3 regions of the Microbacterium sp. MEJ108Y genome follow, and region 3 is predicted to be linked to each of the others. Evidence: predicted binding sites of a transcription regulator. Region 3 holds the regulator's gene; each other region holds the start of a gene.

Region 1 (8,020 bases), on a different contig from region 3:
TCCGATGGGAGCTCGGCGATGGTCGCCGGGTTCCACTTCGGATTGCGGTCCTTGTCGACGACCTGCGCGCGGATGCCCTCGACCAGATCGGGATGCTGCGTCACGAACCACATCACGCGGCGGTACTCGCCCTCGAGAGCGGCGCGCAGGTTCGGGAGTCCACGTGCCTCCCTGACGGCGTCGAGGGTGACGGCGAGTCCGGTCGGCGCCAGGCTCTCGAGCAGGTCCGCGGTCGTCGCGGCATCCGCAGCCTCCTCGGCGCGGAGCCGCGACACGGTCTCCGCGATCGTGTCGGACGAGAACGCGCGGTCGATCCAATCGCGTGACGCCGGGAGCGCAGACGGCTCGGGGGTCTCGTCGAACAGCAGCACGATCTCGGCCGGCCCCGTCGGGTCGGCACGATAGGCCAGCGCCTCGCGCAGCGCATCGAGCCGATCGGACGGCACGAAGTGGTCGGCGAAGCCGAGCAGCACCGCATCCGCTCCGTTCATCGTCGAGCCCGTGAGTCCGAAGTACTCCCCGAATCGCCCTGGCATCCGCCCCAGCAGCCACGTGCCGCCGACGTCGGGGGTGAATCCGATGCGCGTCTCGGGCATCGCCAGCTGGGAACGCTCGGTGACGATGCGGATGGCCGCGTGACCCGACAGGCCGACGCCGCCGCCCATCGTGATGCCGTCGGCGATGGAGACGATGGGCTTCGGGTACTCGGCGATCATCGCGTTCAACGCGTACTCGGCGCGGAAGAACTCGGCGGTCTCCTCAGTGCGTCCGGCCACGATCTGCCCATGCAGTGCGCGAACGTCTCCCCCCGCGCACATGCCTCGCTCGCCCGCGCCGTCGATGACGACGATCTGCACATCGGTGTCGTCGCGCCAACGCTCGAGGGCCTCGGTCAGCTGCTGGATCATCCCGGGGTCGAGCGCGTTGATCGCTTCCGGCCGGTTCAGGGTCAGCCTGCCGAGGGCCCCTTCGGCGCGGACGAGGACCCGGGAAGCGGCGCTGGATTCGGTCACGGGTGCCAGGCTACCCGCTCGACGGACCCTTGCATCCGGCCGCGTTCGTAGGGTAAATGCACGATCCTGCGGCTTTTCCGGCAGGATAGACAGAACTGCCCACTGCAACGAGAGGTCGCAGATGCCCGACGGACAGGTGCTCGAGTTCACGCACGTCACGAAGCGCTTCAACGACGTGACGGCGGTGTCCGACTTCTCCGCGCGAGTCGAGCCCGGTGTCGTGACCGCTTTCCTCGGCCCGAACGGCGCCGGCAAGACCACCACCCTGCGCATCCTCCTCGGCCAGGTGCGCGCCACGAGCGGCACCGCCACGATCGGCGGAGTCTCGCATGCAGAGCTGCGTCACCCGCTGCGCACGATCGGTTCCGTCCTGGAGGAGACCGCGTATCGCCCTCGCCGCTCGGCCTCACGCCAGCTGACGATCGCTGCCAAGGCCAACGGCATCCCGCTCTCGCGTGTCGACGAGGTCCTCTCGCTGGTCGGTCTCGAGCACGAGGCCGAAGGTCGCATCGGCAGCTTCTCGCTCGGAATGCGTCAGCGGCTGAGCGTGGCACACGCGCTGCTCGGCGACCCCGGCGCTCTGGTCTTCGACGAGCCGGCCAACGGCCTCGACCCTGAGGGCATCCGCTGGATCCGCCTCCTTCTGCGCCGCCTCGCCGACGAGGGCCGCACGGTTCTCGTCTCCTCGCACGTGCTGAGCGAGATCGAACAGGTCGCAGACCACGTGCTCGTGCTCTCGAAGGGCCAGCTCGTTCTCTCGAGCGGCATCGAGACGCTCGCCGACCCTTCTGCCGGTTCGGTCGTGGTCGACGCGGCGGATCGTGCCGCACTGAAGTCCGCGCTCTCGGCAGCGGGCCTCGAGGTCGAGGTCCTCCGATCGGGTCTCACGGTTCGCGGCAGCAACGCGGGAGCCGTCGGCGCCATCGCGGCATCGGCCGGCATCGCCCTCGCCACCCTGGTGCAGCGCGGCCCCACTCTCGAGGACGTCTTCATCGAGCTCGTCCGCGGCGGCAGGCTCGCGCCGCAGGCCATCACCGCCGCGCCGGTCGATTCCGCAGCGCCGGTCGCGGATGCCGGAGCGCCTGTCGTCGATTCCGCGACGCCATCCGAGTCGTCGGACGTGGCCGACTCCGACCACGCCGATTCCGAGACCCTTCAGGCTCAGGATGTCGCGGGGTCCGATGTATCCGAGTCCGATGCAGCTGCGACCGATGCGGATGCGTCGGTTCTCTCCGAATCCGATGCGGACGCGGCCGACGCCGCCCGCGCAGAGGCCGAAGCGGCGGATGCCGAGGCCGACGACGCGGCTGATGCGGCGGATGCTGCTCGTGACGTCGAGTACGCCGCGGCAGAGCTCCGCTATGCGGCCGATGCCTCGGATGCGAACGACGCGGAAGATGCGGCCGACGTCGCGTCGGAGGCCGCGCATGCGGGCCGCGAGGACGCCCACGGCGATGATGACCCGGCAGGTGGATCGACCGAGCCGCAGACGCCCGCGGACACCGAAGCGGCGAACGCCCAGCCGTCGTTCGACGACATCCTCTTCGGCACCGCCCCGGCCGACGCGCCGGACGCTCATGCCGCCGACGACACCGACGCCCGCGTCAGCGACGACACCGACGGTCACGTCCCTGACGCGACAGACCCGACTGCGAACGAAGACGGCACCGGCGAGCACTCCGGAGTCGAGTTCTTCGCCGAGGCACACGAGTCCGACGAGTCGCACGATTCCGACGAGTCGTCGGATGACGCGACGGCTGAAGCGTCTGGCGACGACGACCCTCGTTCGGCTGCCGTCACCTCGATGCTCGCCGCCGCTGCACGCGCGTACTACGAGGACGAGCCCAAGGACTACCCGCTCGGAGAAGTCGACGCCTCAGCAGAGGCGGAGACAGAGGCGGATGCCGCTCCCGAGGCGAACGACGGTCGCGATGGCGAGCACCACGAGCACCACGAGGGCCAGCACCACGAGCAGCACGAGGGCGAGCACCACGAGCACCACGAGGGCGAGCACGACCGGCCCTGAGGTCACCACTCGAGGGCACCGACGCGAACGCCCTCCGCGCCGTGAGGCTGCGGAGGGCGTTCGCTCGTTCTCGGATCGCTCAGGCGGGCCGTGGGCGGATCACCGGACGGCGACTCCCCTTCGACACCGGCGTGGGCGATGTGGCCACGATCTCCTCGACGTCTGCCGGTTCATCCGACACGTCGAGTCGGAGCGCCTGGGTCAGAGCGAGGCCGTGCTTCGTCGTGAGGATCAGTCGTCGGTACTGCTCGTCACCGGAGAGGTCGATGACGACGCTGGGACGTCGGCGGCGGATGAGGACGAAGTCGACGCTGCCCGCAGCCTTCCACGTTCCGGCGGCGAGCACTCCGGGGATGTGCGTTCCCGGATTCGGCACGCCACGCAACCAGGTCCATGCGTCGTCGATCAGCTGGACCTTGGTGATGGTGTCGCGCACGAGCCTCACATTGTCGCGGTGGAAGCTCGCCGCACGTTCGATCGGCGAGAGCACGATCTCGAGTTGCGTCTGGTCCAGCAGCAACGTCACCATGCGTCCAGTCTGCCAGCGGCACCCTTCCAGATGTCTGTGTCTTGTTCACAGGAAGGCAACGATCCGTTGTCGGTTCCCACGATTCCACCTTCTTCCATTCCGATGTTCTGCTCGACCTTCGAACAAATCTACTAGAGTCGGGGCATGACATCCGCCACCGATTCCGACCTCGAGCAACGCGCTGCGCTGCTCGACTCGTGGGTCGAGAAGCGGCGACAGATCGCACGCCTCGAAGCCGAGGCGTCCGATCTTCTTGCCGAGCGGATGCGCCTGAGCCGGTCTGACTCCGACGAGAACCCGTTCCACCGCGACGCCATCCACAGGTCGATGATCGCGGAGTACTCCGCGGCGGGCCGCCTCACTCAGGGCAGCGTCGAATACGCGTTCACCGATGCCGGCTTCCTCGCCGCCAGCCACCCTGGTGTGCGTTCGGCTTTCAGGGCCGGCCGCATCACGGCGGCGCATGTCCGCGAGATCGTGCGGGCCGCAGGAGTGGTCCGGGAGGCGGTCAACAACGGGCGAGCGGATGCCGATGTGCTGCCGCTGTACGACACGGTCGCGGTCATCGTGGCCGAGCGGGAGACCCCTGCACGAACACGAGCGCACCTGCGCGAGCTGGCCGCCGTCCTGGCAGGCTCCACGGTCGCCGAGCGCCATGCGCGCTCGAAGTCGGAGCGCACAGTCACCGTACGCCCGGCAGGAGACGGTCTGTGTGCGCTGACAGTCGTGCTCCCCGAGCATCTCGCGACGGCGATCCTCGACCGACTCACCCGACTCGCGCACGTCGTCATCGCCGGGCGGAACGACCGTGAGCCGACGCTCGATCCGATGGACGACGGCGAGAATCCGATCTATCCGGACGACATCGCGCAAGACGACCCGTCGCGTGACGATTATGCGATCTTCGGCGACGGGACTTTCACAACCGATCCGACCGGCCCCACGGTCGAACACATCCCGTCCGACACCCGCACGATCGATCAGGTGCGGGTAGATCTGCTGATCGACCTCCTGCTCGCCTCCGATCCGAGCGCGGCAAACGGCTCAGGACTCGACAACATCCAGGGGCGCATCCATGTCGCAGTCGCCGCGACCACGCTCGCGGGGTGCGACCATCGCCCCGCGCAGCTCGACGGACACGGGCCGCTGCACCCCGATATCGCCCGCGATCTCGCGGGCCGCAACGGCGGATGGTCCCGGTTGTTCCTCGATCCGACCGGACTTGTCGTCGAGACCGACACCTACCGGCCGACAGAACCCATGCGGCGGTTCCTCCGTGCGCGAGATCAACACTGCCGATTCCCCGGCTGCAGGATGCCGGCGCATCGATGCCAGATCGATCACACTTTCGATCATGCCAAGGGCGGGCGGACGGAGATCCACAACCTCGCCCATCTGTGCGCGCGGCACCACTCTCTCAAGCATCCAGACGTCGCTGACGACCATCGTTGGACGGCGCAGCAGCTTCCCGACGGCACGATCGACTGGTTCAGCCCACTCGGCCGCACCTATAGGGACTCACCGTCACGACGAGTCATGTTCGTCTGACGTTGATCACGCCGTAGTCCGTCGAATCTCGAGCGGCACACACGACTCAGTCGACGCAGACGCGCCTCACGCGATACACACACGCTTCGCGCGACGCGCACGTGCCTCACGCAAAGCACTCACGCCCGGCATGAGGCGGGATCGTGCAGCTTACGCCTGTGCGCGGGCAGCAGCCTCGGCCGCGATCGGGAGCGCCGCTTCGATGCGCTGAAGCTCTTCCTCGCCGTGCGCGGCTGTCAGGAACCAGGCCTCGAACACGCTCGGAGGCAGCGCGACGCCCTGCTCGCGCATCGCGTGGAAGAACGGCGCGTACCGGAACGACTCCTGGGCCTGGGCCTCGGCATAGTTGCGAGGCGCTGAAGCGCGGAACGAAGCGCTGAAGAGGTTTCCCGCGTGCGCGACGGCGTGGGTGACACCTGCGTCCGCGAGAGCGGCGTCCAGGGCGCCAGAGACCCTGGCTGCGGCGGCATCGACGGTCGCATAGACCTCAGGGGTCGCGAGCCTCAGAGTCGCCAGGCCGGCGGCGACCGACAGCGGGTTGCCCGAGAGCGTGCCAGCCTGGTAGACCGGGCCGAGAGGTGCCAGCAGGTCCATGACCTCAGCGCGTCCACCGAGAGCGGCCAGGGGCATTCCTCCGCCGACGACCTTGCCGAACGTGAAGATGTCGGGCAGGTAGTCCTCGCCGGCCGCGGCCTGGAGCCCCCAGAAGCCTGCGGGGTGCACGCGGAAGCCCGTCAGCACCTCATCGAGGATCAACAGCGCGCCATGAGCGTGTGCGGTCTCGGCCAGCAGCCGGTTGAACCCTGGCAGCGGCGGAACCACACCCATGTTCGCGGCTGCGGCCTCGACGATCACCGCGGCGATGCGCGGACCGTGCTCGGCGAAGACGGCCTCGAGCGCGCCCGGGTCGTTGTAGTCGATCACGAGGGTCTGTGCGGCGATCGGCGCGGGCACCCCCGCGGAGCCGGGCAGAGCGAGAGTCGCGACGCCGGAACCGGCCGCGGCGAGGAGACCGTCGGAGTGACCGTGGTAGTGGCCGGCGAACTTGACCAGCAGGTCGCGCCCGGTGGCACCGCGGGCAAGGCGGATCGCGGTCATCGTCGCTTCTGTGCCGGTCGAGACGAGCCGCACTCGCTCGATGGGCCGGGTCTCCCCGAACCGCACACGATCTGCGATCAGCTGAGCGAGTTCGACCTCGCCCTCGGTCGGGGCGCCGAACGAGAGTCCTCGAGTCGCCGCCTCCTGCACGGCGGCGACGACCTCAGGCTGCGCATGGCCGAGCAGGGCCGGACCCCACGACGCGACGAGGTCGACGTACTCGTTGCCTGCGGCATCGGTCACCGTCGCACCCGCGGCCGATGCGAGGAAGCGCGGCGTGCCCCCGACCGAACCGTATGCGCGCACGGGCGAGTTCACACCACCGGGGATCACCGTGCGGGCAGCGGAGAACAGGTCATCATTGCGGTCGGTCACAGCACACTCCTCAGCGATGCACGGAGCTCTCCCGGCATCCCCTCTAGGCTAGTCCGCAGACCTGAGGGAGGGACTCAGACGACCTCGCCGAGTCGACGGAGCGCGATCAGGGGCGCAGCCAGCGAGCGGCTTCTGTCGCCCAGTACGTCAGGACGACATCTGCGCCAGCGCGGCGGATCGACAGCAGCGACTCGAGGATCGACGCGCGGCGATCGATCCAGTCGTTCGCGGCAGCGGCCTCGATCATCGCGTACTCGCCGGACACCTGATATGCCCACACCGGAATGTGCACGGTGTCTCGCACCTCACGCAGCACGTCGAGGAAGGCCATGGCGGGTTTCACCATGACGATGTCCGCACCCTCCTCCTCGTCGACGACAGCCTCCCGCACGCCCTCGCGGCGGTTGCCGGGGTCGAGCTGGTACGTGCGACGGTCGCCCTTCAGCTGCGAATCCACGGCCTCACGGAACGGACCGTAGAACGCGCTCGCATACTTCGCGGCGTAGGCGAGAAGCAGGGTGTCGGTGAAGCCCTCGGAATCGAGCGCCTCGCGGATGACGGCGACCTGGCCGTCCATCATTCCCGAGAGGCCGAGCAGCTGAGAGCCCGCCCGAGCCTGAGCCAGGGCCATCGACGCGTAGCGTTCGAGCGTCGCGTCGTTGTCGACGGTGCCGTCAGGCGCGAGCACGCCGCAGTGCCCGTGGTCGGTGAACTCGTCGAGGCACAGGTCGGTCTGCACCACGAGGGCGTCCCCGACCTCGGCCGCGAGCACCTCGGTGGCGACGTTCAGGATGCCTTTGGGATCGTCGGCACCCGAGCCCTGCGCGTCTCTGACTGCGGGGACTCCGAACAGCATCACACCGCCGACACCCGCCTCGGCGGCCTCGGTGGCGGCGGCACGCAGAGAATCGAGCGAATGCTGCGCGACTCCGGGCATCGACCCGATGGGGGCGGCCTCGGTGAGTCCCTCACGGACGAACAGCGGGAGCACCAGCTGCCGCGGCTCGAGGGAGGTCTCACGCACCAGACCCCTGACGGCAGGGGACTGCCGCAGTCGGCGCAGTCGGACGTCGGGGAAGCTCACGGCGCCAGCTCGTCCGCCGCGTGCGGGAGGGTGTGGCTCGACACGGCATCGATGAGCGCGTCGACCGTCTGACGATCGGCGACGACCGTGATCGGAAGACCTGCCTTGTCGGCATCCTTCGCAGTCCGCGGACCGATCGCAGCCAGCAGCGTCTCATCGGGGATCAGCGGGAACTGCTCGCGCACCTGCTCGGCGACCGAACCGCTCGTGATCAGGATCGCGTTGATGCGTCCGTTCTCGACGTCGCGCTTGATGCGGTCGGTGACCGGCACGCCGACGGTCCGGTAGGCGACGACGCTGTCGACGTCGTGACCGGCCTCCTGCAGAAGGACGCTGAGCACGGGCTT
Region 2 (8,020 bases), on a different contig from region 3:
GATCGGCATCGAGATCCCCAACGCCGACAAGGAGATGGTCGCGCTCGGCGATGTGCTGCGGTCGCCCGCGGCGCACAAGAGCACGCATCCGATGACGATCGGCGTCGGAAAAGACGTCGGCGGCAACATCGTCATCGCGAACCTCGCGAAGATGCCGCACCTCCTGGTCGCCGGTTCCACAGGGTCGGGTAAGTCCAGCTTCGTCAACTCGATGATCACGAGCCTGCTCATGCGCGCTCGGCCCACGGACGTGCGGATGGTCCTGATCGACCCGAAGCGGGTGGAGCTGACGAGCTATGCGGGCGTTCCGCACCTGATCACGCCCATCATCACGAATCCCAAGAAGGCCGCCGAGGCGCTGCAGTGGGTCGTGAAGGAGATGGACATGCGGTACGACGACCTCGCGTCGTTCGGATTCCGCCACATCGACGACTTCAACCGGGCGGTGCGCGCCGGTGAGGTCGAGCTCCCTGTCGGCAGCGAACGCGTGCTCAAGCCGTACCCGTACCTGCTGGTGGTCGTCGACGAGCTCGCAGACCTGATGATGGTCGCCCCGCGCGATGTGGAGGATTCGATCGTCCGCATCACCCAGCTCGCGCGAGCATCCGGCATCCACCTGGTGCTCGCCACCCAGCGCCCCAGCGTCGACGTCGTGACCGGTCTGATCAAGGCCAACGTCCCGTCGCGCCTCGCGTTCGCGGTGACGAGCGTCACAGACAGCCGAGTGATCCTCGACAGCCCCGGTGCCGACAAGCTCATCGGCCAGGGCGACGCGCTGTTCTCGCCGATGGGTTCATCCAAGCCGTTCCGTCTGCAGGGAGCGTGGGTCGACGAGAAGGAGATCGACGCGGTCGTCAAGCACGTCACCCGTCAGGCTCGTCCCGACTACCGCGCGGACGTGCAGGAAGCACTCGAGCCCACGAAGAAGAAGGAGGTCGACGAGGACATCGGGGACGATCTCGAGCTTCTCCTCGCGGCCGCCGAACTCATCGTGTCGTCGCAGTTCGGATCGACATCCATGCTGCAGCGCAAGCTGCGCGTCGGATTCGCCAAGGCGGGTCGCCTGATGGACCTCCTCGAGTCGCGAGAGATCGTCGGCCCGTCTGAGGGCTCCAAGGCGCGTGACGTGCTGGCGACGGCCGAGCAGCTGCCCCAGGTCATGGCGAAACTGCGCGGCGACGACGCTCCACCGAAGCCGGCCGCTCCCGCTTCTGCCGCAACCGCGGCCGGAGCACCGCACGACCCGGTCGAGGCCCAGTTCCAGGGGCTGCCGGTGGTCGAAGCTGAAGACGACGGCGACGAAGACGCCTGGGGACTGACAGGACGAGACTGATGGCTATTCCACGGCAGCTCCCCAATGCGATCACCATCGCGCGTATACCGCTTGCGGTGATCTTCTTCATCCTGCTCCTGATGGGCGGTACCTACGGGCTCGATGACATGGTCGTCCGTTGGGTTGCGGCGATCCTGTTCGTCGTGGGCATCTCCACCGACTGGGTCGACGGCTATCTCGCGCGTCGCCACAACATCGTCACCGACTTCGGCAAGCTGTGGGATCCGATCGCTGACAAGCTGCTCACGGGAGCGGGCTTCATCGGACTCGCCGTGCTCGGGGAGCTCAACTGGTGGGTCGTGATCGTGATCCTGATCCGCGAGTGGGGCATCACGATCCATCGCCTCATGGTCGCGAAGGAGCACGTCGTGGCGGCCGCGTGGATGGGCAAGATCAAGACCGCGGTTCAGGCCGTGGCTCTTTCCTGGGCGCTGCTCCCGCTGCACGTGGTGATAGGACCCCAGCTGTGGGTGGTCGGAACGGCGATCCTGATGATCCTGGCGCTGATCCTCACCGTCGCGAGTGGCATCGACTACATCGTGGCGCAGGTGCGAGGGGCACGGCAGCCGTCGTGACGTCGGCGTCGGCGTCGGAGGTGCTCGCCGCGCTGATCGAGCGTGGCTGGACCCTCGGTATCGCGGAGTCGCTGTCGGGCGGGGCTCTCGCTGCGGAATTCGTCTCGGTGCCAGGCGCGTCGGCGTCGCTGCGCGGAGCGATCGTCGCCTACGCCACCCCTGTGAAGCACACGCTTCTGGGGGTCGACGACGGCCTGCTCGATGCGCACGGGCCCGTGCACCCCGACGTGGCGCTGCAGATGGCGGCTGGGGCGCGTCGCGCGCTGCAGGTCTCCGGAGTCCCTGCTGACGTCGGCGTCTCGACCACGGGGATCGCGGGACCGGACTCACCCGACGGTCAGCCCGTCGGCACGGTGCACATCGCCGTGGTGACCCCGTACACGTCCGTGAGCGAGGCATTCAGGTTCGACGGCGATCGCGCCCAGGTCCGCGCTCAGACGGTCGATGCGGCCGTGGCCATGCTTGCGCGGATCCTGCGGGAATAGCTGATGCGCGGGTTCCGTTATGTCCTTTGTGCTCACACCGAAAGCACAGCGTGCGAAGGTAGATTTTGTGAAGGTCGGTAGGACTAGACTGGCGGTCTCCTCGAGGGAGACCTCGAGAAGGCGATCTGGGAGGAGGTTCCGATGATTCTTGTACGACAGGAAATCGGCGATGTGCTGAGGGACTTCCGCCTGCAGAAGGGGCGTACGCTCCGGCAGGTTGCAAGCAAGGCATCCGTGGCCCTGGGCTATCTCAGTGAGGTCGAGCGGGGCCAGAAAGAGGCGTCGAGCGAGATTCTCGCCTCGGTGGCCGATGCTCTGGATGTTCCCATCTCGATCATCATGCGAGAGGTCGGCGACCGCATCTCCGTTCTCGAGGGCATCCAGGTCTTCCCCGATGTCGTTCCCGATGACCTCGTGGCTTCCGTCGAGCCAGAGCTTTCGCTTCACTGAGCGTCGGATTCTCTTCGTTCTCTGATGCGTCGCAGTGAGTTCCTCCGCGCAGTCGACGCGGAATTCGGTGGTCGAGGGTCGTCGCTCGTCAGTGACCTCATTCTGACCCAGCTCGCCGGACGCACTGCGGACCAGGCTCTGGACGCGGGCGTTCCCCCGCGTGACATCTGGCTGGCGCTGTGCGCCGAGACCGATGTGCCTCAGGAGCGGCGGCACGGCGCCGGGCGCCTCGAGCCGCGCAAGCGATGACCCTCCGACGCATACGACGAGCGTTCGACTAACGACATGCCGTGACGGCGTGTCGTCGAATATGTGTTCGAAACGGGCGTAGTCTTCTGCACAAGTGGTTCGGAGACGGTGTTCTCCCTGTTTCGCGGAGCTGACGACGCAATGTCCGAGGCCCCTCGTACGGTGAACAGCAAGCCGAAGAGCCATACGCCTTGTCGGAGAGTTCCGCCCAGCCGGGAGGACCGCGACAGCCTACAGGCGGCACCACGCGAGCATAAGGAGCACGTCATGCCATCACCCGCTGACCGCGAGAAGTCCCTCGAGACAGCACTCGCCCAGATCGACCGTCAGTTCGGAAAGGGCTCGGTCATGCGACTGGGCAGCGACGAGCGCGCACCCGTCGCCGTCATTCCGACCGGTTCGATCGCTCTCGATGTCGCCCTCGGCGTCGGAGGGCTTCCGCGTGGACGAATCGTCGAGATCTACGGCCCCGAGTCCTCGGGTAAGACGACGCTCACGCTGCACGCGATTGCAAACGCCCAGCGTGCCGGCGGGATCGCCGCCTTCATCGATGCCGAGCATGCGCTCGACCCCGACTACGCCGCGAAGCTCGGTGTCGACATCGACGCTCTTCTCGTCTCGCAGCCCGATACGGGTGAGCAGGCGCTCGAGATCGCGGACATGCTCGTCCGCTCCGGCGCCATCGATCTGATCGTCATCGACTCCGTCGCGGCTCTCGTGCCTCGGGCGGAGATCGAGGGCGAGATGGGTGACTCCCACGTGGGTCTGCAGGCTCGACTGATGTCGCAGGCACTGCGAAAGCTCACGGGTGGACTCAACCAGACGAACACCACGATGATCTTCATCAACCAGCTGCGCGAGAAGATCGGCGTCTTCTTCGGATCGCCCGAGACCACCGCGGGTGGAAAGGCGCTGAAGTTCTACGCGTCGGTTCGCATGGACATCCGCCGCATCGAGACGCTGAAGGACGGCACCGATGCAGTCGGAAACCGCACCAGGGTCAAGGTGGTGAAGAACAAGATGGCACCGCCGTTCAAGCAGGCGGAGTTCGACATCCTGTATGGCGTCGGCATCTCGCGCGAGGGCAGCCTGATCGACTTCGGTGTCGAGCACGCCATCGTGAAGAAGTCCGGATCGTGGTACACCTACGACGGCGACCAGCTGGGCCAGGGCAAGGAGAACGCGCGGACGTTCCTCCTCAAGAACCCCGATGTCGCGCTTGCGATCGAGACGCAGATCAAGCAGAAGCTCGGCATCGGAGGAGCCACCGAGGCGCCTGCTGACGAGCTCGCCGAGCGTCGTCCGGCATGAGCGTGATGGTTCGCGGTTGGGGAACACCCGGAGTGAACCATGAGTGATGGAGGGGGCGGGCCTGAGCAGCTCGCCCCCATCATCCCCCTTTTCGGTCGTGACGACACACGCGCGAAGTCGGTCGACCGGGAAGGTCCGGAGGTCGAAAGCGCGACAGCTCGTTCGGCGCCCGACGCCGGGGTGTGGCAGTCGACAGGGGGCGTCTCGAGCCGCGATTCGAATCCCGTCGCGCCCATCGACTCTCGTGGGCCCAGTGAACGACATCCTGCTCGCGGCGCGGCGGCTCGGTCCGCACCGCGTCTGCGCGCGTTGCAGTCGCAGGATCTGGGCTCTGACGATGTCCCGGGCGTCGACCCCTCTCAGTTGCGTGCCGACGCAGAAGAGCTCCTCGTCCGCAAGCTGCGGACTCGTTCGCTCTCTCTGTCGGAAGCGCGGATGGTGCTGAGGGGCCATGAGAAGAACGCCGTGCGGCTCGATGCGGGTGCGATCGATGATGTGATCGATGATTTCTGTCGACGAGGGTACCTCGACGACACGCTCCTCGCCGGACAACTGGTGACATCCGGGATCGAGCGCAAGGGGCAGGGGCGAGTTGCGCTGTCGAGGGCGCTCTCGCAACGGGGCATCCCTCGCGATGTGATCGATGCGGCGCTTGACGACGTTCCCGACGATGACGCCGAGCGCGCACTCGAGTACGCACGCTCGAAAGCACGAGCCATGTCTCGTCTCGACGGCGACACAGCGCTGCGACGTCTGGTCGGTCAGCTGTCCCGCCGTGGCTACAACGGCTCGGTCGCGATGACAGCCGCCAAGTCTGCCCTTGCTGAGGCCTCTTTCGGCTCGTCTTCATCCGGGGTTCGATTCGTCGACTCGGACTGACTGAGGCGAGGGGCTCGAGCCCCTCGCCTCAGCGGCGGTGTCGCGCAACCGCTCGTAGAATGGGGGGATCATGAATATCCCTCGCAGTGAGCCGACGATCATCGCGTCATCGTCGGCAGCAATCGATCTTGATGGACGCCAGCGCTCCTACGAGGTCCGCACCTTCGGCTGCCAGATGAACGTCCACGATTCCGAGCGACTGTCTGGCTCGCTCGAGAGCGCAGGATATGTCCGCGCGACTGACGGTGCCGAGGCCGACGTGGTGATCATCAACACGTGCGCGGTGCGCGACAATGCCGCAGGCAAGCTCTACGGCACCCTGGGCCAGCTCGCCTCGGTGAAGCGACGCAAGGACGGGATGCAGATCGCCGTGGGCGGCTGCCTGGCGCAGATGGACAAGCAGGCCGTGCTCGAGAAAGCGCCGTGGGTCGACGTCGTCTTCGGCACGCACAACATGGGTTCGCTTCCCGGCCTTCTCGAGCGCGCGCGCCACAACGGTGACGCCGAGCTCGAGATCCTGGAGTCGCTCGAGGTGTTCCCCTCGACGCTTCCGACGAAGCGCGATTCTGCGCACAGCGGTTGGGTGTCGATCTCGGTCGGGTGCAACAACACGTGCACCTTCTGCATCGTTCCGAGTCTTCGGGGCAAGGAGAAAGACCGCCGCCCGGGCGACATCCTCAATGAGATCCGCCTGCTCGTCGAAGACGGCGCCATCGAAGTCACTCTGCTCGGACAGAACGTCAACTCCTACGGCGTGGAGTTCGGGGATCGACAGGCTTTCGGCAAGCTGCTCCGCGCCGCAGGCGAGATCGACGGGCTCGAGCGGATCCGCTTCACGAGTCCTCACCCCGCCGCCTTCACCGACGATGTGATCGACGCGATGGCAGAGACTCCCAACGTGATGCCGCAGCTTCACATGCCGCTCCAGTCCGGCAGCGACCGCATCCTGAAGGCCATGCGCCGGTCGTACCGCAGCGAGAGATTCCTCGGGATCCTCGATCGCGTCCGTGATCGTATTCCGCACGCCGCGATCACCACCGACATCATCGTCGGATTCCCCGGTGAGACGGAGGAGGATTTCGAAGACACGATGCGGGTGGTCGAACAGGCCCGGTTCTCGAGTGCGTTCACGTTCCAGTACTCGATCCGTGAGGGCACACCCGCCGCGACCATGGAGGACCAGATTCCCAAGGCTGTGGTGCAGGAGCGCTACAACCGGCTCATGGCGCTTCAGGAGCGTATCTCCCTCGAGGAGAACCAGAAGCAGGTCGGACGCCAGGTCGATGTCCTCGTGTCGACGGGTGAAGGCAAGAAGGATGCCGAGACCCACCGTCTGACCGGACGCGCCGAGGACAACCGACTCGTCCACTTCGAGGTCACTCCCGGTTCCGCTGTCCCACGGCCCGGTGATGTCGTCTCGGTGACGATCACCCATGCGGCGCCCTTCCACCTGCTCGCAGACGACCCGACAGGCCTCCCGTTGCGGATCCGTCGCACGCGTGGCGGGGACGCCTGGGACCGAGGACAGGCGGAGTCCTGTGCTGTGCCGGCACAGACGTCCGGCGATGGCACCCGTGCCGTATCCCTCGGTCTGCCGACGCTCCGCGTCGGCAGGTGACCACTGCTCGAGGAATGACTGATCCGGCGTCGAGCGACGCGGACAGGGTTCCGCGGCTCTGGGCGATCGTGGGCGCGACAGGAACGGGCAAGAGCGATCTCGCCCTCGATCTCGCTGAGGTGCTGCGCAGCCGAGGCAACGCCGCCGAGATCGTGAACGCCGACGCCATGCAGCTCTACCGCGGAATGGACATCGGCACGGCGAAACTCGCCCCGGACGATCGCCGGGGGATTCCCCACCACCTGTTCGACGTGCGGGAGGTGCAGGAGGAAGCCGCCGTCGCCTGGTACCAGCCGCTGGCGCGGTCCGTGATCACCGGCATCCAGCGACGCGGGGCCGACGCCATCCTCGTGGGCGGATCGGGTCTGTACGTGTCCAGCGTCGTGTTCGACTTCGCCTTCCCGCCGCGTGATCCGGTGATCCGGGAGCGGCTCGAACGCGAGCTCGAAAGCGAGGGTGTCGGTGGCATGCTCGACCGGCTGCGAAAGCTCGATCCCGCGACGGCCTCCCGCGTCGACCCCAAGAATGCCAGACGAGTGATCCGTGCGCTCGAAGTCCTCGAGCAGGGCAGCGTCACGCACGGCGCGTCTCTGCCGGAACAGCCCGCGCTCTGGCAGGCCGACACGCGTCTCATCGGCCTGCACGTCGACCGCGGAGCCCTGGTCGAGAGGCTGGACGCCCGCGTCGAGCGCATGTGGCAAGCGGGCCTGGTCGACGAGGTGCAGGGGCTCCGTCGCGAGGGGCTCGAGAACGGCGTGACAGCTCGGCGCGCCATCGGCTACAGCCAGGCGCTCGCCCAGATCGATGGCCGGCTCACTCAGGCCGAGGCGATCGCCGAGACACAGGCGCTCACCCGCCGCTACGCCCGCCGCCAGGTGTCGTGGTTCAAGCGCTATCCCGGCCTCACATGGCACGAACCACCGGTGGACGCCGCTTCGCTCGTCGCCCCCTGAGCCCGCAGACTCACCGATCTCGGTGGCTGGATGTCGGTGCCTGGTGAGATGGTTGATCAATGGCCACCCACTTCTACACCGCGAGCAGCATCGACGGTTTCATCGCGACTGATCAGCACTCCCTCGACTGGCTGCTGAAGCAGGACATCGACGAAGAAGGACCCATG
Region 3 (8,020 bases):
TCGAGTCCCACGGCGATCGCCTCGCCGAAGCGGCCGATCACGTCGGCAGCCCACTCCGGGTTCTCGAGCGCGGCCGTGCCGAGGTTGATCCGTGTCGCGCCGCTCTCGAGAGCCGCTTCGAGCGTCGCATCGTCACGGATGCCGCCGGACAGCTCTACGTTGACGTTCTTGAACTGCTTGATGACCTTGCGGAGGATCGGGGCGTTGCTGCCGCGACCGAAGGCGGCATCGAGGTCGACGAGGTGGATCCACTGCGCGCCCTGCGCGACCCACTCCCCCGCGGCGTCGAGCGGGTCGCCGTAACTGGTCTCGGTGCCGGCTTCACCCTGGGTGAGACGGACTGCCTTGCCGCCGGCGACATCGACGGCGGGGAGCAGAGTGAGAGAGGGAGACTGCGCGAAGTCGTTCATGACGTCCTCAGGTGAGATGGAGAGCCGATTCACCGGCACGAGAATCGACACTAGCCCGCGCATCCGCCCGCTCCAAAACGATGACGGCTGAGAACATCGTGTGCCACGCGGTAGCCTCGATGACGCCCCTGTTCGGTCGGTGAGGAGATGTTGCATGGTGCGCGATGCGGAACCGCGAGGAGGCGGACCCCTGCGGCGCGGGAATGCGCTGCCTCCCGAGACTCCGGATGACGGCGCGCAGAGGCCGGTCGCACCGGAAGGGAATCCCGACCATGCACGCCAGCGACCGCTGACCGGCGACGCGCCGTCGAGCCCGCCCCTGCCCGGGACGCGCGCAGCCGCGGCGGCGGCGTGGGCGGCAGCATCTGCCGAGACTCCGCCGGCCGGCACTCCCCGAGCGGTCAGCCCCTCCGACCCGATCTCCCGACCGCCTGCAGCCCCCTCGGTTCCCGGACCGCCTCCCGCTGCGTGGGCGGGGCCGCAGAGCCCTGCCGCTCCCGGTACTGACGCCCGTTCCGCGGCGAGCCCTGCGGCGCCGATCCCTGCCCCTGCCCCTGCCCCTGCCCCTGCCCCTGCCCCTGCCCCTGCCCCGAACATCCCGCCGACGTCGACGCCGACCCCGGCGAATGGCGTGCCGCAGCACCAGACCCCCGGCGTCCCGCCCACCCCGCCGCTGCCGGCGCCGACCACCGCGCCCCCGCCGGCACCGAACGCCGCTGCGGCCGAGTCGGCGTCTTCGGCATCATCGCGCCGTCAGCAGCGTGAGCAGGGTGTAGGACGACGCTCGTTCCTGCAGGAGGAGCGCCGCGAGGAGCCCGCGCGACAGGGCGGGCGCGGGCTGCTCAATCGCGTCGGATTCTCCCTCGGACCCAACGCCCGCGAGCGAGCCGTGCGCGACGACGAGCACGCTGTGAGCCGTCACTGGCCGGGACCCCGCACCGTCGCGGTCGTCAACGGAAAGGGCGGGGCGGGAAAGACACCGGCCACCGTGCTGCTGTCAGCGGTCTTCGCTCAGTACGGCGGAGCCGGCGTACTGGCATGGGACAACAACCAGACCCGCGGCACGCTCGGCTGGCGCACCGAGACCGGGGCTCACGACCGCACACTGCTTGAACTGCTTCCGCAGACGCAGCGTCTGCTCGGAGCCCAGGGACAGTCTGCGGACCTCGCGCACTTCGTGCACCACCAGCCTCAGGAGAAATACGATGTCCTGCGGTCGAAGCCGATCCGACTCGCGCACGAGAACCGGCTCCGGCCCACCGACGTCGACTCCATCCACGCGATCGCGGCCAAGTTCTATCGCCTGATCATCATCGACTCGGGCAACGACGAATCCGATCCCATGTGGCTGCGGATGATCGACCTCGCCGACCAGATCGTCGTCGCGACGACGACACGCGATGACCATGCCGAAGCCGGGGCCCTGCTGCTTGAGGCGCTCGAGGACCGCGACGAGCGCTCGGCGCGGCTCGCGCGGGAATCGGTGGTCATCGTCAGCCAGGCCGATCCGAAGGCGTCACCGGCCGAGGTGACGGACGTGATCGCGGGTTACCAGCCTCTCGCGCGCGAAGTCGTCGGCATTCCCTTCGACCGCGAGATGGTCGACGGCCACCTGCGCCTTCGGGCACTCGCGGCACCGACGCAGCGATCCTGGCTCTCGGCCGCAGCCGCGGTCGCGCGCGGTTTCTGAGCAGCCCCGCGGGCGGTCACCGACGCGCAGCTGTGCGACGGGCTCTCGATCCGGGGCGCCCGGTATCGCTCGTCACGACCGGAGGCTGTCGACCCAGTTGCGGAGCAGCTGGATTCCTGCCTCTCCCGACTTCTCCGGGTGGAACTGCGTCGCCGAGAGCGGTCCGTTCTCGACGGCGGCGAGGAACGGGTCTCCGTAGGTCGACCAGGTGAGCACGGGCTGTGGGAACGGCGGGATGACATCGAGCTCCCACGACTGCGCGGCGTACGAGTGCACGAAGTAGAAGCGCTCGTTCTCGATGCCTTTGAACAGCACGGAGTCGGCGCCCGGCTCGACGGTGTTCCACCCCATGTGCGGAAGCACGGGCGCGTTGAGTTCGGTGACCGCTCCGGGCCACTCGCCGAGGCCCTCGGCATCATGCCCGCGTTCGACGCCGTGTGCGAAGAGAACCTGCATCCCGACGCAGATGCCGAGGACGGGGCGTCCGCCTGCGAGGCGACGGTCGATGATCTCGTCGCCGCCGTGCGCGTAGAGCGCGTCTCGGACGGCTTGGAACGCGCCGACGCCGGGCACCACGAGACCGTCGGCCTCGAGCGCCTCTTTGCGATCGCGCGTCAGCACGGCGTCCGCACCCGCCGCGACGAGAGCCTTCACCGCCGAGTGGACGTTGCCCGATTCGTAGTCGAAGACGGCGACCCTGGGTGCCGAGCTCACAGCGCACCCTTCGTCGACGGGATGCCGTCGACCAGGGGGTCGAGCGCTTTGGCCTGGCGGAATGCTCGAGCGAACGCCTTGAACTCGGCCTCAGCGATGTGGTGGGGGTCACGGCCACCGAGGACGCGCACGTGCACCGTCAGCCCGGCGTTGAACGTGATCGCCTCGAAGGAGTGGCGCACCAGCGACCCGGTGAAGTGGCCCCCGATGAGGTGGTGCTCGAAACCGGCGGGCTCTCCCGTGTGAACCAGGTAGGGGCGCCCCGAGATGTCGACGACGGCCTGGGCGAGCGCCTCGTCGAGCGGGACCAGCGCGTCGCCGTAGCGGGAGATCCCGGACTTGTCGCCGAGCGCCTCGCGGATCGCCTGACCGAGCACGATGGAGATGTCTTCGACGGTGTGGTGGGCGTCGATCTGCGTGTCTCCGGATGCGCGCACGGTGAGGTCGGTGAGAGAGTGCTTCGCGAACGCCGTCAGCATGTGGTCGAAGAACGGCACCGACGTGTCGATGCGGCTCGCACCGGTGCCGTCGAGGTTCAGCTCGAGCTCGACGGTGGACTCCGACGTGCTGCGCACACGCGTGGCGGTGCGGGAGATCTGGGCGGGGGTGCTCATGAAGCCGATCCTATCGAGGCGAGGGCATCGAGGAACGCGGTGGTCTCCGCCTCGGTGCCTGCGGTGACGCGGAGGTGTCCGGGGATCCCGACGTCGCGTATCAGCACTCCCCGGTCGTACAGCTGCTGCCAGATCTTCTGAGGCTCTGCCACGCCCCCGAAGAGGACGAAGTTCGACCACGACTCGTGCGGCGTGTAGCCGAGGGCCTCGAGCGTCGCCGAGATGCGATCCCGCTGCTCGACGATCTCCTCGACCATGCCCAGCATCACGTCGGAGTTGCGCAGTGCGGCCACCGCCGCCGCCTGAGTGAGAGCGCTGAGGTGGTACGGCAGACGCACGAGCCTCAGGGCGTCGATGAAGGCGGGATCGGCGGCGAGGTAGCCCACGCGAGCACCCGCGAACGCGAAGGCCTTGCTCATGGTGCGAGACACGGCGAGCCGAGGGCGTCCGTCGAGCAGTGTCAGGGCGGAGGCCGCCTCGCGCGGCGCGAACTCCTGGTAGGCCTCGTCGACGACCACGATCCCCGTCGATGCCTCGTAGACCGCTTCGACCACGTCAAGACCGAGCGGTGTGCCCGTCGGGTTGTTCGGGGAGCACAGGAGGATGACATCGGGGTCGACATCCCTGACCTGGGCCGCCGCCTCTTCGGGCGTGATCGTATAGTCGGGCTGCCTGGCGCCGGCGACCCACCGCGCCCCGGTCCCCTTCGAGATCAGCGGGTACATCGAGTAGGTCGGGCTGAAGCTGAACGCCGTACGACCCGGCCCCCCGAATGCCTGCAGGATGTGCTGAAGGACCTCATTCGACCCGTTGCCCGCCCAGATCTGATCCGCCTCGAGACCGTGGCCGAGGTACTCGGCGAACCCCTCGCGCAGCGTGGTGAACTCGCGATCCGGGTAGCGGTTGACGTCTCGGAGCGCGACCGCGATGTCATCGAGGATGTCGCTGGCCACGGCGTCCGGAACCGGATGCGTGTTCTCGTTGACGTTCAGTGCGATCGGGAGAGGCGCTTGAGGCGCTCCGTACGGCGTGAGCCCCCGGAGGTCGTCGCGAAGTGGCAGGTCGTCGAGTGATGCAGTCACCCTTCCCATGGTAGGCCGCGTTCGCCCCATGAATGCCCGTCGAGACCGAGTGTGAACGGGAACTCCCCCGCCTCGCTCCACGAATCGGGCGGAGTCGGGCTCACTCCGAATACTGCGCCGGAATCGCCAGCTCCTGACCGATCTGCAGCTCCCCGCCGCGCAGCAGGTTCAGCCGTGTGATGTCGCCGATCACGTCGCGCGGATCGGCCTCGGGCGCGATGCCCTCTGCGATCGACCAGAGAGTGTCGCCCGGCATCACGGTCACGGTCGCGAACGTCGCCGTCGCCGTCTGCTCACCCGAGGCCATCGCGCTGCCGCCGCTGATCGCCGCGAAGGCGATTCCGACGGCGAGGGGCACCGCTGCGACGGCGAGCACGACGCGTCGACCACGCGCCGTCAGCCGGAGCCGCGTCGCCGGACGAGCCGGAAGGACTGCTGCACTGCTGAAGGTGATGGTGCTCATGTCGTGCTCCTCTGCATCTACCGCGTGGGCGGTGAAGTTGGCGTAGCGTTCGCATCCACGCCTCGGCCGGGAGCCGGGGATGCGAAGCTACGTACCGAAGTTATCTTCGAATTCGAACATCTGTCAAGCGTTCTTCGAAACAGAAGTGCGAGAATCGGCCGACACGCTCGAACAGATCTTCCACATCGTCGCGTTTCTCGGATACGGTTTCGATAGGAACACCCCATCACGGGCCTCCGACATTCAAACTGAGACGCCGGATCGCACACCTGAGGAGCACCATGAGCGACAACTCCGCCCCCGAGGCCGACGCCCCGCGCACTCGTCGCCGGAAGAGCCTGAGCCCGAAGCAGATGGCGATCCTCGAGGTCATCCAGACGTCGATCAGTCACTACGGCTACCCGCCGAGCATGCGCGAAATCGGCGACGCCGTCGGACTCAAGTCGCTGTCCAGCGTGACTCATCAGCTGGGTCAGCTCGAGCTCAGCGGATATCTGCGCCGCGATCCGGGAAAGACCCGCGCGATGGAGGTGCTCATCGACCTCCCCGGCGCGAGCGGTGAGAACCCTGCCGATGTGGCGACGCCCGTCGGAGACGCCGCACTGGTTCCCCTCGTCGGGCGCATCGCCGCCGGCGTTCCGATCACCGCCGACCAGCAGGTCGAGGAGATCTTCCCGCTCCCCCGTCAGCTCGTCGGCAAGGGCGACCTGTTCATGCTCAAGGTGTCGGGCGAGTCGATGATCGACGCCGCGATCTGCGATGGCGACTGGGTCGTCGTCCGTTCGCAGAACAGCGCAGAGAACGGTGAGATCGTGGCCGCCATGCTCGACGGCGAGGCCACCGTCAAGGTACTCCGGCGACGAGACGGCCACACGTGGCTGCTGCCTCGGAACTCCGCTTTCGAGCCGATCCTCGGCGACGAGGCCGTCGTGCTCGGCAAGATCGTCGCGGTGCTCCGCTCCGTCTGACCCTCTCCGCACACGAGCCTCCGGAATCGTGCATTCTCGGAGACCTCGTCGCCTGGCCCGAAACCCACCCTGTGTGACGCCGTGAGCCGGTGCGCCATAGGCTCGAACCATGTCGTCGCCGTTCGGTACCTGGCCCTCTCCGTTCACTCCCGACCGGATCGCCGCGTCGTCTCCGAGGATCGACGGCGCCGCCTTCGTCGGCGATGACATCTGGTGGGGCGAGTCGGTGCCTGCCGAGGGCGGTCGCCTGACGGTACGAAGTTCCAGCGGCGCCGAGATCCTCCCCGCGCCCTGGAGTGCACGGTCGCGCGTGCACGAGTACGGCGGAGGGGCGTGGACGGCGGATGCCGAGGGGACACTGTTCTTCGTCGAGGCCAAGGATCAGCGTGTGCATCGGATGCCCCGCGGTGGCGCCCCGATGCCCCTGACTCCCGCGGGGCCGGCACATGGCGGCCTGCGCCTGCAGAACGGGCGACTGTTCGCGGTGCGGGAGGACCTCTCGGTCGCCCCGCACCAGCGCGGCATCGTCGAGATCCCGACAGACGGGTCGGCCTCCGACGATCCGACGCTGCTGAAGGTGCTCGTGGAGGGAGAGTCGTTCTACGCGCATCCTGCGCTGTCTCCCGACGGGACTCGCGCCGCGTGGGTCGAATGGTCGGGCGAACGCATGCCGTGGCAGGACGCGTCGCTGGTGCTCTCCGACGGCACCGGCCGGACGGAGCTGCCCACGCGAGCCGCCCTCCAGCCGGAGTGGACGGACGACGGCGAGATCCTGTACTCGGATGACCCCTCCGGTCGCTGGGCGCTGCACCGACAGCGCGTCGACGGCCGCGAGGCGGTCGGTCCCGCAGAGCGGATCGACGACACGGACGCCGACACGGGATACGGACTCTGGGTGCTCGGCAATCGCTGGTATCGACCGCTCGCCGACGGTCGCATCGTGGCGGTGCGCACGAACGGACGCGACGAGGTGGACGTCATCGAGCGGGACGGCGGTGCCCACCGCATCCCCGTTGCCGCCGACGGCCATGTCAGCATCGACGATGTCGCAGGCACCCGAGTGCTCCTCTCCGGCAACAGCTCGACGACCGCGCCAGGTGTCTGGTGCGTCGACGTCGACTCCGGCGACATAGAGGTGGTCGCGGGAGCGACGCCGGCGGACCCGACGTGGATGCCCGCAGCATCAGAGATCCTGGTCGATGGCGCTCACGGCCCTGTCCATGCTTTCGTCTACGAGCCCGTGAATCCGTCGGTTTCAGCCGCAGACGACGAGCTCCCGCCCTACCTCGTGCTCGTGCACGGCGGCCCGACCGCCCATGTGACGGGCGCCTCGTCCGCGGCCATCGCGTTCTGGACCAGCCGCGGCATCGGCGTGCTCGACGTCAACTACGGCGGATCGACGGGATACGGGCGCGCCTACCGAGAACGACTCGACGGCGGATGGGGCGTGGTCGACGTCGACGATGTGATCGCCGCGGCGCGCGGCCTCGCCGAGGCCGGGCTCGCCGATCCCGACCGCATCGCGATCCGAGGGGGTTCGGCCGGCGGCTGGACGGTGCTCTCGTCGCTGGTGCGGGGCGGCACGTTCGCCGCGGGCATCAGCCGATACGGCGTGGCCGATCTGCGGATGCTGACCGAGCACTCGCACGACTTCGAGGCGCACTACGTCGAGGGCCTGGTGGGACCGCTGCCCGAGGCCGAGGCGCTCTACGTCGATCGTTCTCCCCTGACGCACGCCGATCGGATCGGCGTGCCCGTGCTGCTCATGCAGGGAGCGGAGGACCGTGTCGTGCCGCCGTCGCAGTCCGAAGCGATCCGCGACGCTCTGGCGCAGCGAGGCGTCGAGCACGAGTACTTGCTCTACCCGGGTGAGGGCCACGGCTTCCGTGCGAGCGAGACCATCATCGACGCACTCGAGAGGGAGCTCGGCTTTCTCGGACGCGTGTTCGGCTTCACGCCCGCGCGCTGATCACTCCCCGACGCGGTTGCGCAGGCGCATGGCGCGGTCGGCCTCGCGGGTGTCCTGACGCTCACGCAGCGTCTGACGCTTGTCGTATTCCTTCTTGCCCTTGGCGAGGG

The links. Region 3 encodes LexA, which represses DNA repair genes until DNA is damaged. Its sites were predicted from a motif close to TCGAACANNTGTTCGA; they were not measured.
Region 1: RU09_RS13305 (HNH endonuclease signature motif containing protein) is a predicted target of LexA. The motif match lies at 3,687-3,702, and genes of this name have one in related genera.
Region 2: recA (recombinase RecA) is a predicted target of LexA. The motif match lies at 3,148-3,163, and genes of this name have one in related genera.

The regions. Positions count from the first base shown of each region.
Region 1 is NZ_JXQX01000030.1:38,196-46,215, reverse strand. Features, by position in the region: gene RU09_RS13320 (enoyl-CoA hydratase/isomerase family protein) at 1-1,013, opposite strand, end outside; gene RU09_RS18765 (ATP-binding cassette domain-containing protein) at 1,135-3,039, shown strand; gene RU09_RS13310 (hypothetical protein) at 3,119-3,568, opposite strand; gene RU09_RS13305 (HNH endonuclease signature motif containing protein) at 3,713-5,116, shown strand; gene RU09_RS13300 (glutamate-1-semialdehyde 2,1-aminomutase) at 5,267-6,589, opposite strand; gene hemB (porphobilinogen synthase) at 6,696-7,673, opposite strand; gene RU09_RS13290 (uroporphyrinogen-III synthase) at 7,670-8,020, opposite strand, start outside.
Region 2 is NZ_JXQX01000038.1:118,488-126,507, reverse strand. Features, by position in the region: gene RU09_RS15530 (FtsK/SpoIIIE family DNA translocase) at 1-1,333, shown strand, start outside; gene pgsA (CDP-diacylglycerol--glycerol-3-phosphate 3-phosphatidyltransferase) at 1,333-1,908, shown strand; gene RU09_RS15520 (CinA family protein) at 1,905-2,393, shown strand; gene RU09_RS15515 (helix-turn-helix domain-containing protein) at 2,535-2,843, shown strand; gene RU09_RS15510 (DUF3046 domain-containing protein) at 2,868-3,092, shown strand; gene recA (recombinase RecA) at 3,360-4,403, shown strand; gene RU09_RS18975 (regulatory protein RecX) at 4,839-5,282, shown strand; gene miaB (tRNA (N6-isopentenyl adenosine(37)-C2)-methylthiotransferase MiaB) at 5,353-6,900, shown strand; gene miaA (tRNA (adenosine(37)-N6)-dimethylallyltransferase MiaA) at 6,915-7,853, shown strand; gene RU09_RS15485 (dihydrofolate reductase family protein) at 7,913-8,020, shown strand, end outside.
Region 3 is NZ_JXQX01000001.1:75,803-83,822, reverse strand. Features, by position in the region: gene priA (bifunctional 1-(5-phosphoribosyl)-5-((5-phosphoribosylamino)methylideneamino)imidazole-4-carboxamide isomerase/phosphoribosylanthranilate isomerase PriA) at 1-410, opposite strand, end outside; gene RU09_RS00425 (MinD/ParA family ATP-binding protein) at 1,042-2,100, shown strand; gene hisH (imidazole glycerol phosphate synthase subunit HisH) at 2,173-2,814, opposite strand; gene hisB (imidazoleglycerol-phosphate dehydratase HisB) at 2,811-3,428, opposite strand; gene RU09_RS00410 (histidinol-phosphate transaminase) at 3,425-4,519, opposite strand; gene RU09_RS00405 (LysM peptidoglycan-binding domain-containing protein) at 4,611-4,973, opposite strand; gene lexA (transcriptional repressor LexA) at 5,255-5,941, shown strand; gene RU09_RS00395 (S9 family peptidase) at 6,051-7,910, shown strand; gene smpB (SsrA-binding protein SmpB) at 7,911-8,020, opposite strand, start outside.